2 regions of the Brevibacterium sp. BRM-1 genome follow, and region 1 is predicted to be linked to the other one. Evidence: predicted binding sites of a transcription regulator. Region 1 holds the regulator's gene; the other holds the start of a gene.
What was found. The regulator HspR, encoded in region 1, represses chaperone genes until heat shock. The targets are predictions, from matches to a motif close to AAGTTGAGTCNNNNNGACTCAACTT.

Region 1 (4,373 bases):
TGGGAGTGGTGTGAGTCGTGTGCCGCTTGACGGCGGGGGCGCGGTTCGCGCTCGCCGCAGCCGAGGCGCCGCCCAGGTCGGCGTTGACCGGGCCGGTGGTGAGCTGGGGGCCGGGTGCGGCCACGGCGGCCGGTGCCAGCAGCGCCGCGCTCGCCGTGCAGGCGACCGCGGCCAAGAGGATGGTGGATTTCATGGAGTGTGGGGTCCTTCGGTCGGCCGACCGTGCGGGCGAAGCCGAGCGGACAGCAGGGATGGGCGGGGAGCGCTCCCCCGAAGTCGACTGAGAGTCGAGTGGGAACTCTTGCAGATTATGGTGTGCAGCCCGGAGCCGACAATCCAGGGGAACGCCCCGAGATAGATCGTTGCCATTTCGTAATTTATCGCCGTGCCACCGCAACACAACCGCGGCCCCATTGCCGCTCAGCAGGTGTTACGTTCCGACCACGGATTCCGAATTCCGTACATCAACGAGTCGCCCGACTCCCTCTCCCCCAGGAGCACCATGAAGATCCCTGCGCTCTTCGCAGCCGCAGCACTCGCCGCGACCGCCCTCATCGCCTCGACGCCGGCGTCTGCCACTACCCACGCAACACCATCGAAGATGGACTCGAAAACACACAGCCCGCACGCATTAGCAGGCAAGAAGAAAAAACCTGCTTTAAAGCAGCTCACCAAGGGTCCGCTTTACTCTTCTAATGCGAGAAAAGGGGTGCGCTTTGAAGCGAGCAATCTCAAACCGAAGGCCAGAGTGCGACTCTGCACGGTGATTGTAACTAATGACGTCAGCTCATACTGCACTAAACCGGTTCGAGTAAGCGCCTCTGGTAAAGCTATGTACAAAATTAGCCTTTCCACGCCCGGTCCGCACGAGATGCATATTGAGATCATGGGGTTTGACGAACTCGGTTACGAAGAAACAATAGATTCATTCTATTTTGCACGTAGCGTGCCGATACTAGACGATTTTAAGGGTGCAAAACTCACAGTTTCGCCAAAAGCGCTTCGCGCAAAGAGCCTTCGTGGCGCAAGGCACAAGCCAATCGCCAGGTTAAACAAGTCGAACTACGATGCAGGTGACTAGCGCTTCACGATTCGCAAAAGCGGCAGCAAGAAGGTGATCGCGAAGCGCACGATCCGAAACGACGGTTTCCTTAAGCCCGCCTATCGTATTACCAAGCGCGTCGCGCGACTGATGTCGAAGAAACCCGGCAAGTACATCATCACGCTCACCCCTGATTACGCGCGTCAGACCAAAACGACATTCACTGTCAAACGCTGAGGGAGAACACCGCGTGCTGACAGGAGTCGTGCGGGGCGGCCCCGGGTAACACAACGGCCGGGCAACCATGAGAATGGTTGCCCGGCCGTAGTCACTGTCCGTGGTCGAGTCAGCGGTCGCGCTCACCGCAGCGAGCCCTCCCGAGAGTCTGGTGCGGGCGCCGCCGCTGGCGTTGCTGCACGCTTGGCATTCAGCAGGACCAGCCTCGCAATGTACCGCCCCTACTGCCCGGCCGCCTCCCGCAGCGTCCCGGCCGGCATGAGCGCCCCGGCAAACCCGGTGCGCCGGCGCTGGCGACCGTGGACGATCGAGACGACGTCCCCGGAGGTGCCGGCCGCGAACACGCGATCGGCACCCGAAGGGCGCTCGCGCATCCCGCGCAGCTGAGCGCTGAGCGCACTGGCTCTGCGCTGGGCGCGGCGCACCTCCTCGCTGAGCTCGAGGATCCGGCGGATGCCCGCCAGGTTGATCCCCTCCTCCTGGGAGAGCTGCTGGATGAGGCGCAAACGGCGGACGTCCTCGGCGGAATAGCGCCGTCCGCGGCCCGCCGCGCGCTTGGGCGTCACGAGGCCCATCCGGTCGTACTGCCGCAGCGTCTGCGGGTGCATGCCCGCAAGCTCCGCGGCCACGGAGATCACGTAGAGGGCGGCATTCTCGTCGATCTGCATCGCACTCAGCTCGCCTTCGCCTTGCTGTAGAGGTCCTTCCTGGGATCCTCGCCCTCGGTCGCCTTCGCAAACGCCTCGACGGCCTCCTTGGCCGCGTCGTCGAGCTTCTTCGGCACGACCACCTCGACGGTGACGAGCAGGTCGCCGCGGCGGGCCTTGCCCTCGATGCCCTTGCCGCGCACGCGCAGGACGCGGCCGGACGGGGTGCCCGCCGGGATCTTCATCTTCACGGTGGGCCCGTCCAGGGTAGGCACCTCGACGGTGGCCCCCAGCGCGGCCTCCGGGAAGGTCACCGGCAGCTCGAGGCGCAGGTTGTCCCCGTCGCGGGTGAAGACCGGGTGCTTCTCCACGTGGACGGTGAGGATGACGTCGCCGCTCTCCCCGCCGTTGGGGCTGGCCTTGCCCTTGCCCTTGAGCTTGATCTTCTGGCCGTCCTTGACGCCCACGGGCGTGCGCACGGTCAGCGTCTTGCCGCTGGGCATCTTCAGGCGCACGCTCGCGCCCTTGGCCGCCTCGGTGAAGTTCAGCGTGGTGGTCGAGCGGATGTCCCCGCCCTTCGTGGGGCCGGTCGAGTACCCGCCGCCGAATCCACCGCCGGAGCCGCCGAAGCCGCCGAGCAGGTCATCGAGGTCGAACGGCACCTCGCCGCCGCCGTAGCCCTGCTGGCCGCCGCCGAAGCCACCTCCGAAGCCGCCGCCCGAGGTGCCCGGGTAGCCACCGCCGCGTGTCGTGTAGCGCGTGCGGCCGCCCCCGCCACCGCCGAACAGGTCGGAGAAGACGTCTTCGAACCCGCCGCCGCCGGCGCTGCCACCGGAGCCGGCGCTGAAGCGCGCCCCGGAGCCCATGGCGCGGACCTGGTCGTACTGCTTGCGGGTCTCCGGATCGGCCAGGACCTGATTGGCCTGGCTGATCTCCTTGAACTTCTCCTCCGCGGCCTTGTCGCCGGGATTCGTATCCGGGTGGTATTTCCGGGCGAGCTTCCGGTAGGCCTTCTTGATCTCCTGTTCGGAGGCGTCCTTGGAGACTCCGAGGGTCTTGTAGAAGTCCTTCTCGAACCAGTCGTTCTGAGGTCCGGCTGTCACCTGGCACCCCCTTCCTCAGGCATAGCGCCCAATCAGTGCTGAAAAATCTGCTGTCTGCTGCTCACGCCGTTCGGTGTGCCCCACGCGTGTGCGGCTGCTGCGCTCACGGTTCCGGGAGGCGCCCCCGCTGGGGCGCTGCCCGGAACCGAGACCGCGTCCGGGACGGCCGAACCGCCCCGGACGACCGCTCATTCTGCGGGCTGGGAGACTCCCACGCGCGCCGCGCGCAGGACCCGGTCGCCCAACCGGTAGCCCGGCTGCATGACGGCGAACACGGTGGGCTCGCCGACTTCGTCGCTGGGCTGCTGCATGAGGGCCTCATGGATGTTCGGGTCGAACTCCTCGCCGACCTCGCCGTACTGCACGAAGCCCGCCTTCTCCAGGGCCGCGCGCAGCTTGGCCACGTGCGACTCGAAGGGGCCCGTGACGTCGCCGTTGTCGGCGGCCAGCTTGACCTCGTCGAGCACCGGGATGATCGCCTCGGCGAACGAGGCGGCACCGGCGGCGCGCGCCTTGTCCTGCTCCCGCGCCGAGCGGCGGCGGTAGGCCGCGTACTCGGCGTTGAGCCGCTGGAGGTCGTCGAGGTACTTGGCGGCCTCCTCGCTCTGCGGGGCGGGGGCGTTCTCCGGATCCAGCGCGGAGGCGTCATCGGGGATGTCGACGCCCAGGTCCGCAGCGTCTGCGGCCCCCTCCGCGGCCGAGGCGCCGGCCGGGCCAGCGCCCGCCCCCGCCTCGGCCTCGTGCGGCTCGCGGACCGCGCCGGAGTCCGGGTCGACCCGGCGCTTGTCGCTGAACGAGAAGCCCTGCGCGGCCTGGTCCTCCTGGTTGCCCTGGTCTGACTGGGGGCCGTTCTCGGGATTCTCGGCGGTCATTACTTCTTCCCCTCGTCCTCATCGTCGACGACCTCGGCATCGACGACGTCGTCGTCGGAACCGGAATCGGCATCGGAGGCTCCGGCGCCGCCCTGGGCGCCGTCGGCCTGGCCCTCCTGCGCGGACTGGGCCGCGTAGAGCGCCTCGCCGATCTTCGACTGGCTCTCAGTGAGCTTGTCCGCCGCGGCCTTGACCGCGTCGTCGTCATCGCCCTTGAGCGCTTCCTTCAGCGCCTCCACATCGGCCGTGACCTGGGACTTGACGTCCTCGGGCAGCTTGTCGCCGTTGTCGGTAACGAGCTTCTCCGTGGAGTACGCCAGGTTCTCCGCCATGTTGCGCTGATCGGCGGCCTCGCGCTTGGCCTTGTCCTCGGAGGCGTGCTCCTCGGCCTCGCGAACCATGCGGTCGATGTCCTCCTGCGGGATCGCGGATCCGCCGGTGATCGTCATCGACTGCTCCTGGCCCGTGCCCT
Region 2 (4,373 bases), 1.3 Mb from region 1:
TATGCACCATGCCATCCCCCCGCCGAGGCGCCCCGCGGCCCCGCCGCCTCTCGCGCCTCGGGGTCCGCGCCGGGCTGGTCGCGGCGCTCATCGCAGCGGCGCTGCTCTTCGTTCCGAACCTCCTGGGCCTGGGCACGGTGACGGGCTTCGCGCAGCTCGCGGCGCTGCGCGCGGCCACCGTGCTGGCCGCGCTGCTCGCGGCCGCGGGCGCCACCGCGCTGGGCGCGGCGCTGCTGCGCCGGCGCCGCCAGCTGCGGTGGGCCTCGGCGCTCCTGGCGGGCGGTGTGGGCCTTGCCGTCTTCGCCGCGGCGGTGGGCGCCGCGGTGGCCGCCCGGGGGATGGGCCGCACGGGTGCCACCGGCGCTGTGGCCCGCGAGCGCCTCGTCGTCGTCGATGCCAATGTGCTGCTGAGCAACCGCAGCTACGGCTCCGTCATCGCCGCCGCCCGCCGGGCGGGCGCGGACGCGATCGCCCTGCAGGAGGCACACCGCGGGCAGCTCGAGCGCGAGCTCGCGGCGGTGGGGCTCGGCGCCGAGTTCGCGCTCTCCGCCCCGACCGGGCAGGACCCGGACGCCCCGGACACGATCCTCGCGGTGCGCCGCGGCCTGCACCCGCGCGCCGTCGAGGGGCCCCTGCCCACGGCCGCCGCGGGATTCGCCACGGACGCGGGCACGCTGTTCTCCATCCACACCGCCGCACCGGTGGAGCGGGCGCCCGTCCAACGGGCGTGGGCGCGCACCGTCCGCGCGGCCGTCGGGCTCTGCGCGGCCGGCACGATCGTGGCGGGGGACTTCAACGCCTCGGTGGACAGCGCGGTGCTGCGCGAGCGCAACGGCTGCGCCGACGCGGGCACCCGGCTGCGGATGGGTGGCCTGGGCTCGTGGCCGGCCGATCTGCCGGCGGCCCTGGGCGCGCGCATCGACCACCAGCTCTACGACGGGCGCGCCTTCGCGGCTGTCTCCGGCGAGCTGTTCGACATCGCGGGCAGCGATCACCGGGGGCTCGCGATCGTCTACGACCGGCGCGGCTGATTGAATGGGGGAGTGGACCACCCCCGACTCTCGCCCCAGGCCAAGCGTGCCTACGGCCGCGGCTTCGGTGCGGACGCCGCCGCCTACGATGCCGTGCGCCCGGGCTATCCCGCCGAGGTGCTCACGCGGTTGGAGGGACTGGCCGCGGGCCGTCCGGTGCTCGACGTGGGCGCCGGCACGGGCAAGCTCAGCGCGGGCCTGGCCGCGCGGGGCTGCGAGGTCACGGCCGTGGATCCCGACCGGGCGGCCCTCACCCGCAATCCTGTGCCGGGGCTGCTCGGCACCGCGGAGGCCCTGCCCGTGGCCTCGGGCGCGTTCGGGCTGGCGACGGTGGCCCAGGCCTGGCACTGGTTCGACGCGCCGCGTGCGGCGGCCGAGCTGCGGCGCGTGCTGGCGCCCGGGGGAGCGGCGGCGATCGTCGTCAACCAGCTCGACGTGCGCCTCGACTGGGTGCTGCGCCTGAGCCGCATCATGCACGCGGGCGACGTCTACCGCCCCTCCTGGCGCCCGGAGCTGCCCGGGTTCGGGCCCAGCTCCGTCGCGGTGGTGGAGTTCCGCCAGGAGATGTCGGTGGAGCGCGCCGTGGAGCTGGCCGCGACGCGCTCGTACTGGCTGCGCTCCGACGAGGCCACCCGGGCGCGGGTGGCGGGCAACATCCGCGACTTCCTGGGCCGGGAGCATCCCATGCCCGAGCCCTTCGGGCTGCCGTATCTGTGCCTGCTCGCCGTGGCGCGGGCCCGAAGCTAGCCGACTGCGGCGCCTCGGGGAGGAATCGCCACCGGGCTTCGGGTCGAGTGAGCGGAATGGCTCGGGATGGGTCCGAGCGGCTCCCGGGTTGGGTGCCGCTCGCCGATGGGGCGGAGGGTAGTCGGTGCGGGGGAAGCAGCCGATGGGGCCGACGGTAGTCGGTCGGGGGAAAGCCGCCGGTTGCGAAGACGGGGCAGGGGGCACATCGCCGAGGCGCCCCGGTCGGCGTGGAGTGCCCCGGACGCGACGAGGCCGCAGCTCAAGCGGGCTGCGGCCTCGTTTCGCGGGTGCGGCTCAGGACTCGGTGCCTGATGCGTCCTTGTGCTGCGGTGCGGACGTGGCGGTCGAGCTCACGGAGTTCTCCGTGCGGCCGGCCTGGTGCTGCACGGCGATCTTGCGCGGCTTGGCCTCCTCGGACACCGGGATGGTGAGCGTGAGGACGCCGTCGCTGAAGTCCGCGGAGATCTTGTCGAGCGCGACGCGGCTGCCGAGCGTCAGCTGGCGGGCGAACGTCCCCGTGGGGCGCTCGCGGGTGAGCCACTGGACGCCCTCGGCGCTGACGGGCTGGCGCTCGCTGCGCACCGTGAGGGTGCGGTCCTCGACGTCGACGTCGATGCTCGAGGGATCGACGCCGGGCATGTCGATGCGGGCGATGAACACCTCGCCGTCGCGGTAGAGGTCCATCGGCAGCGCCGCGGACTGCGAGCTGCGGGCCACCTCGGTGATGAAGCGGTCGATGTCGCGCAGGGGCTCGAACTTCGGGGCCATGATGTGTCCTTTCGTCGGAACAGGTCGTTACATTGAGTCCAACACACTCAACTTGGCGATCATTCCCGTTCAGCTGGAAAACGGATGAGACGATGCTGGCAGAAAGTTGAGAGCCAGGACGGGGACAGACCAGGGGAGGAGTGGTCTTCCTCCGCGACGGGGGCGCGGACTCGCGCTGGCCCCTGGGGGCCCTGCACGTCCGCTGGCGCGGGCGGTCGGCGCAGCGCACAGACTGTGTAGTAACGGTGAATGGTTATCGTGAGAAACATTCGCTCGACTTACCGGTCGCGGCCTTCGTAATGTGGGTCCCACGACGCTCGGGCACTCGCCCGGCCCGCCTCCCGGAAAGGCCCTCGCATGGACAGCGCCCTCGAACCACCCGTTCTCCGCATCGACGGCGATCGCCTGTGGTCCGACCTCATGGAGCTCGCGCGGATCGGCGCGTATGAGGACGAGCCCACCGGGCTGTGGGGAGTCAACCGGCAGTCGCTGACCGACGAGGACGCGGCCGGCCGCCGCCTCGTAGTCGGGTGGATGGAAGCGGCGGGCCTCGAGGTGTCGATCGACCCCATGGGCTCGATCTTCGGCCGGCGCCCTGGGCGCCGCGACGATCTCGCTCCGGTCATGGCGGGTTCGCACATCGACTCTGTCGGAACCGCCGGCGCGTTCGACGGCTGCCTGGGGGTCCTGTCGGGCATCGAAGCGGTCCGCACCCTCAACGACAGCGGCATCGTCACCGAGCGGCCCATCGTCATCGCCGCCTTCACCGAAGAGGAGGGCGTGCGGTTCGGCACCGACATGCTCGGCTCCGCGGTGGCGGCGGGGCGCATCGAGCTGGCGACCGCGCATGGCCTCACAGACGCGGAGGGGCGCGCGTTCGGCGACGAGCTGCGCCGGATCGGCTTTGCGGGGAAGGGGCCGGCACTCCTTGACCCGCCGCACGCCTACGTCGAGTGCCACATCGAACAGGGCCCCGTCCTCCAGCACAGCGGCGCTGCGCTGGGGGTCGTCACCGGAGTCCAGGCGATTTCGTGGCAGCGGGTGACGATCCACGGGCGCGCGGCCCACGCGGGCACGACACCCACGCAGCTGCGCGCCGACGCAGGGCTCGCCGCCGCCCAGATCGTCGTCAAGGTCCGCGAGATGGTCGATTCCGGCCGGTTCGGCCGCCTGCGGGGCACGGTGGGATGTCTGAGCGTTCACCCCGGGCTGCCGAGCGTCGTCCCCGACCGTGCGGAGCTCACCGTCGACTTGCGCAACCCCGACGATCAGGACGTGGAGGCGGCCGAACGCGAGCTCGCGGGGTTCCTCGACTCCCTGCCGTCTTCACAGCCGGGGCTGGGCGTCGAGACCGCTCGGATGGCCCGGACCTCCCCGGTTCCGTTCTCCGCAGACATTCAGGACACCATCGAGAAGGCCGCCGCCGATCTGGGCCATGCCGCCCCGCGGCTCATGTCCGGCGCGGGCCACGACGCCCAGGAGATCGCTGCACTGGCCCCCACCGCCATGGTCTTCGTACGCGGCCAATACGACGGAATCAGCCACAATCCGCGCGAGTACTCCACCCCGGAGGACTGCGCGGCCGGGGCCTCCACGCTGCTCAACACGATTGCCCGCCTTGCACAGGAGGGTACGCGATGAGCGCGCAGGACCATCCGCTGCCGGGCGCCGAGACGGAGTTTGCGATCCGCTCGCGCCCCGCCGCCCGAGACTGGCGGAGCGACGAACCGGCCCACGTCCTGGACTTCCACCGCTCGATTCCGGGCTACGCGCCCACCCGCCTCGTCGAACTGCCCGCGCTGGCCCGGGAACTGGGTGCTGCCCGCG

Region 2: a site for HspR is predicted at 2,576-2,600, ahead of BRM1_RS02495 (Hsp20/alpha crystallin family protein). Genes of this name have one in related genera too.

The regions. Positions count from the first base shown of each region.
Region 1 covers NZ_CP113788.1:1,899,179-1,903,551, forward strand. The annotation lists gene BRM1_RS08260 (N-acetylmuramoyl-L-alanine amidase) at 1-193, opposite strand, end outside; gene BRM1_RS08265 (hypothetical protein) at 503-1,081, shown strand; gene BRM1_RS08270 (hypothetical protein) at 1,115-1,279, shown strand; gene BRM1_RS08275 (heat shock protein transcriptional repressor HspR) at 1,501-1,947, opposite strand; gene BRM1_RS08280 (DnaJ C-terminal domain-containing protein) at 1,953-3,029, opposite strand; gene BRM1_RS08285 (nucleotide exchange factor GrpE) at 3,218-3,901, opposite strand; gene dnaK (molecular chaperone DnaK) at 3,901-4,373, opposite strand, start outside.
Region 2 covers NZ_CP113788.1:571,645-576,017, forward strand. The annotation lists gene BRM1_RS02485 (endonuclease/exonuclease/phosphatase family protein) at 9-1,031, shown strand; gene BRM1_RS02490 (class I SAM-dependent methyltransferase) at 1,044-1,778, shown strand; gene BRM1_RS02495 (Hsp20/alpha crystallin family protein) at 2,073-2,546, opposite strand; gene BRM1_RS02500 (Zn-dependent hydrolase) at 2,904-4,187, shown strand; gene BRM1_RS02505 (pyridoxal-phosphate dependent enzyme) at 4,184-4,373, shown strand, end outside.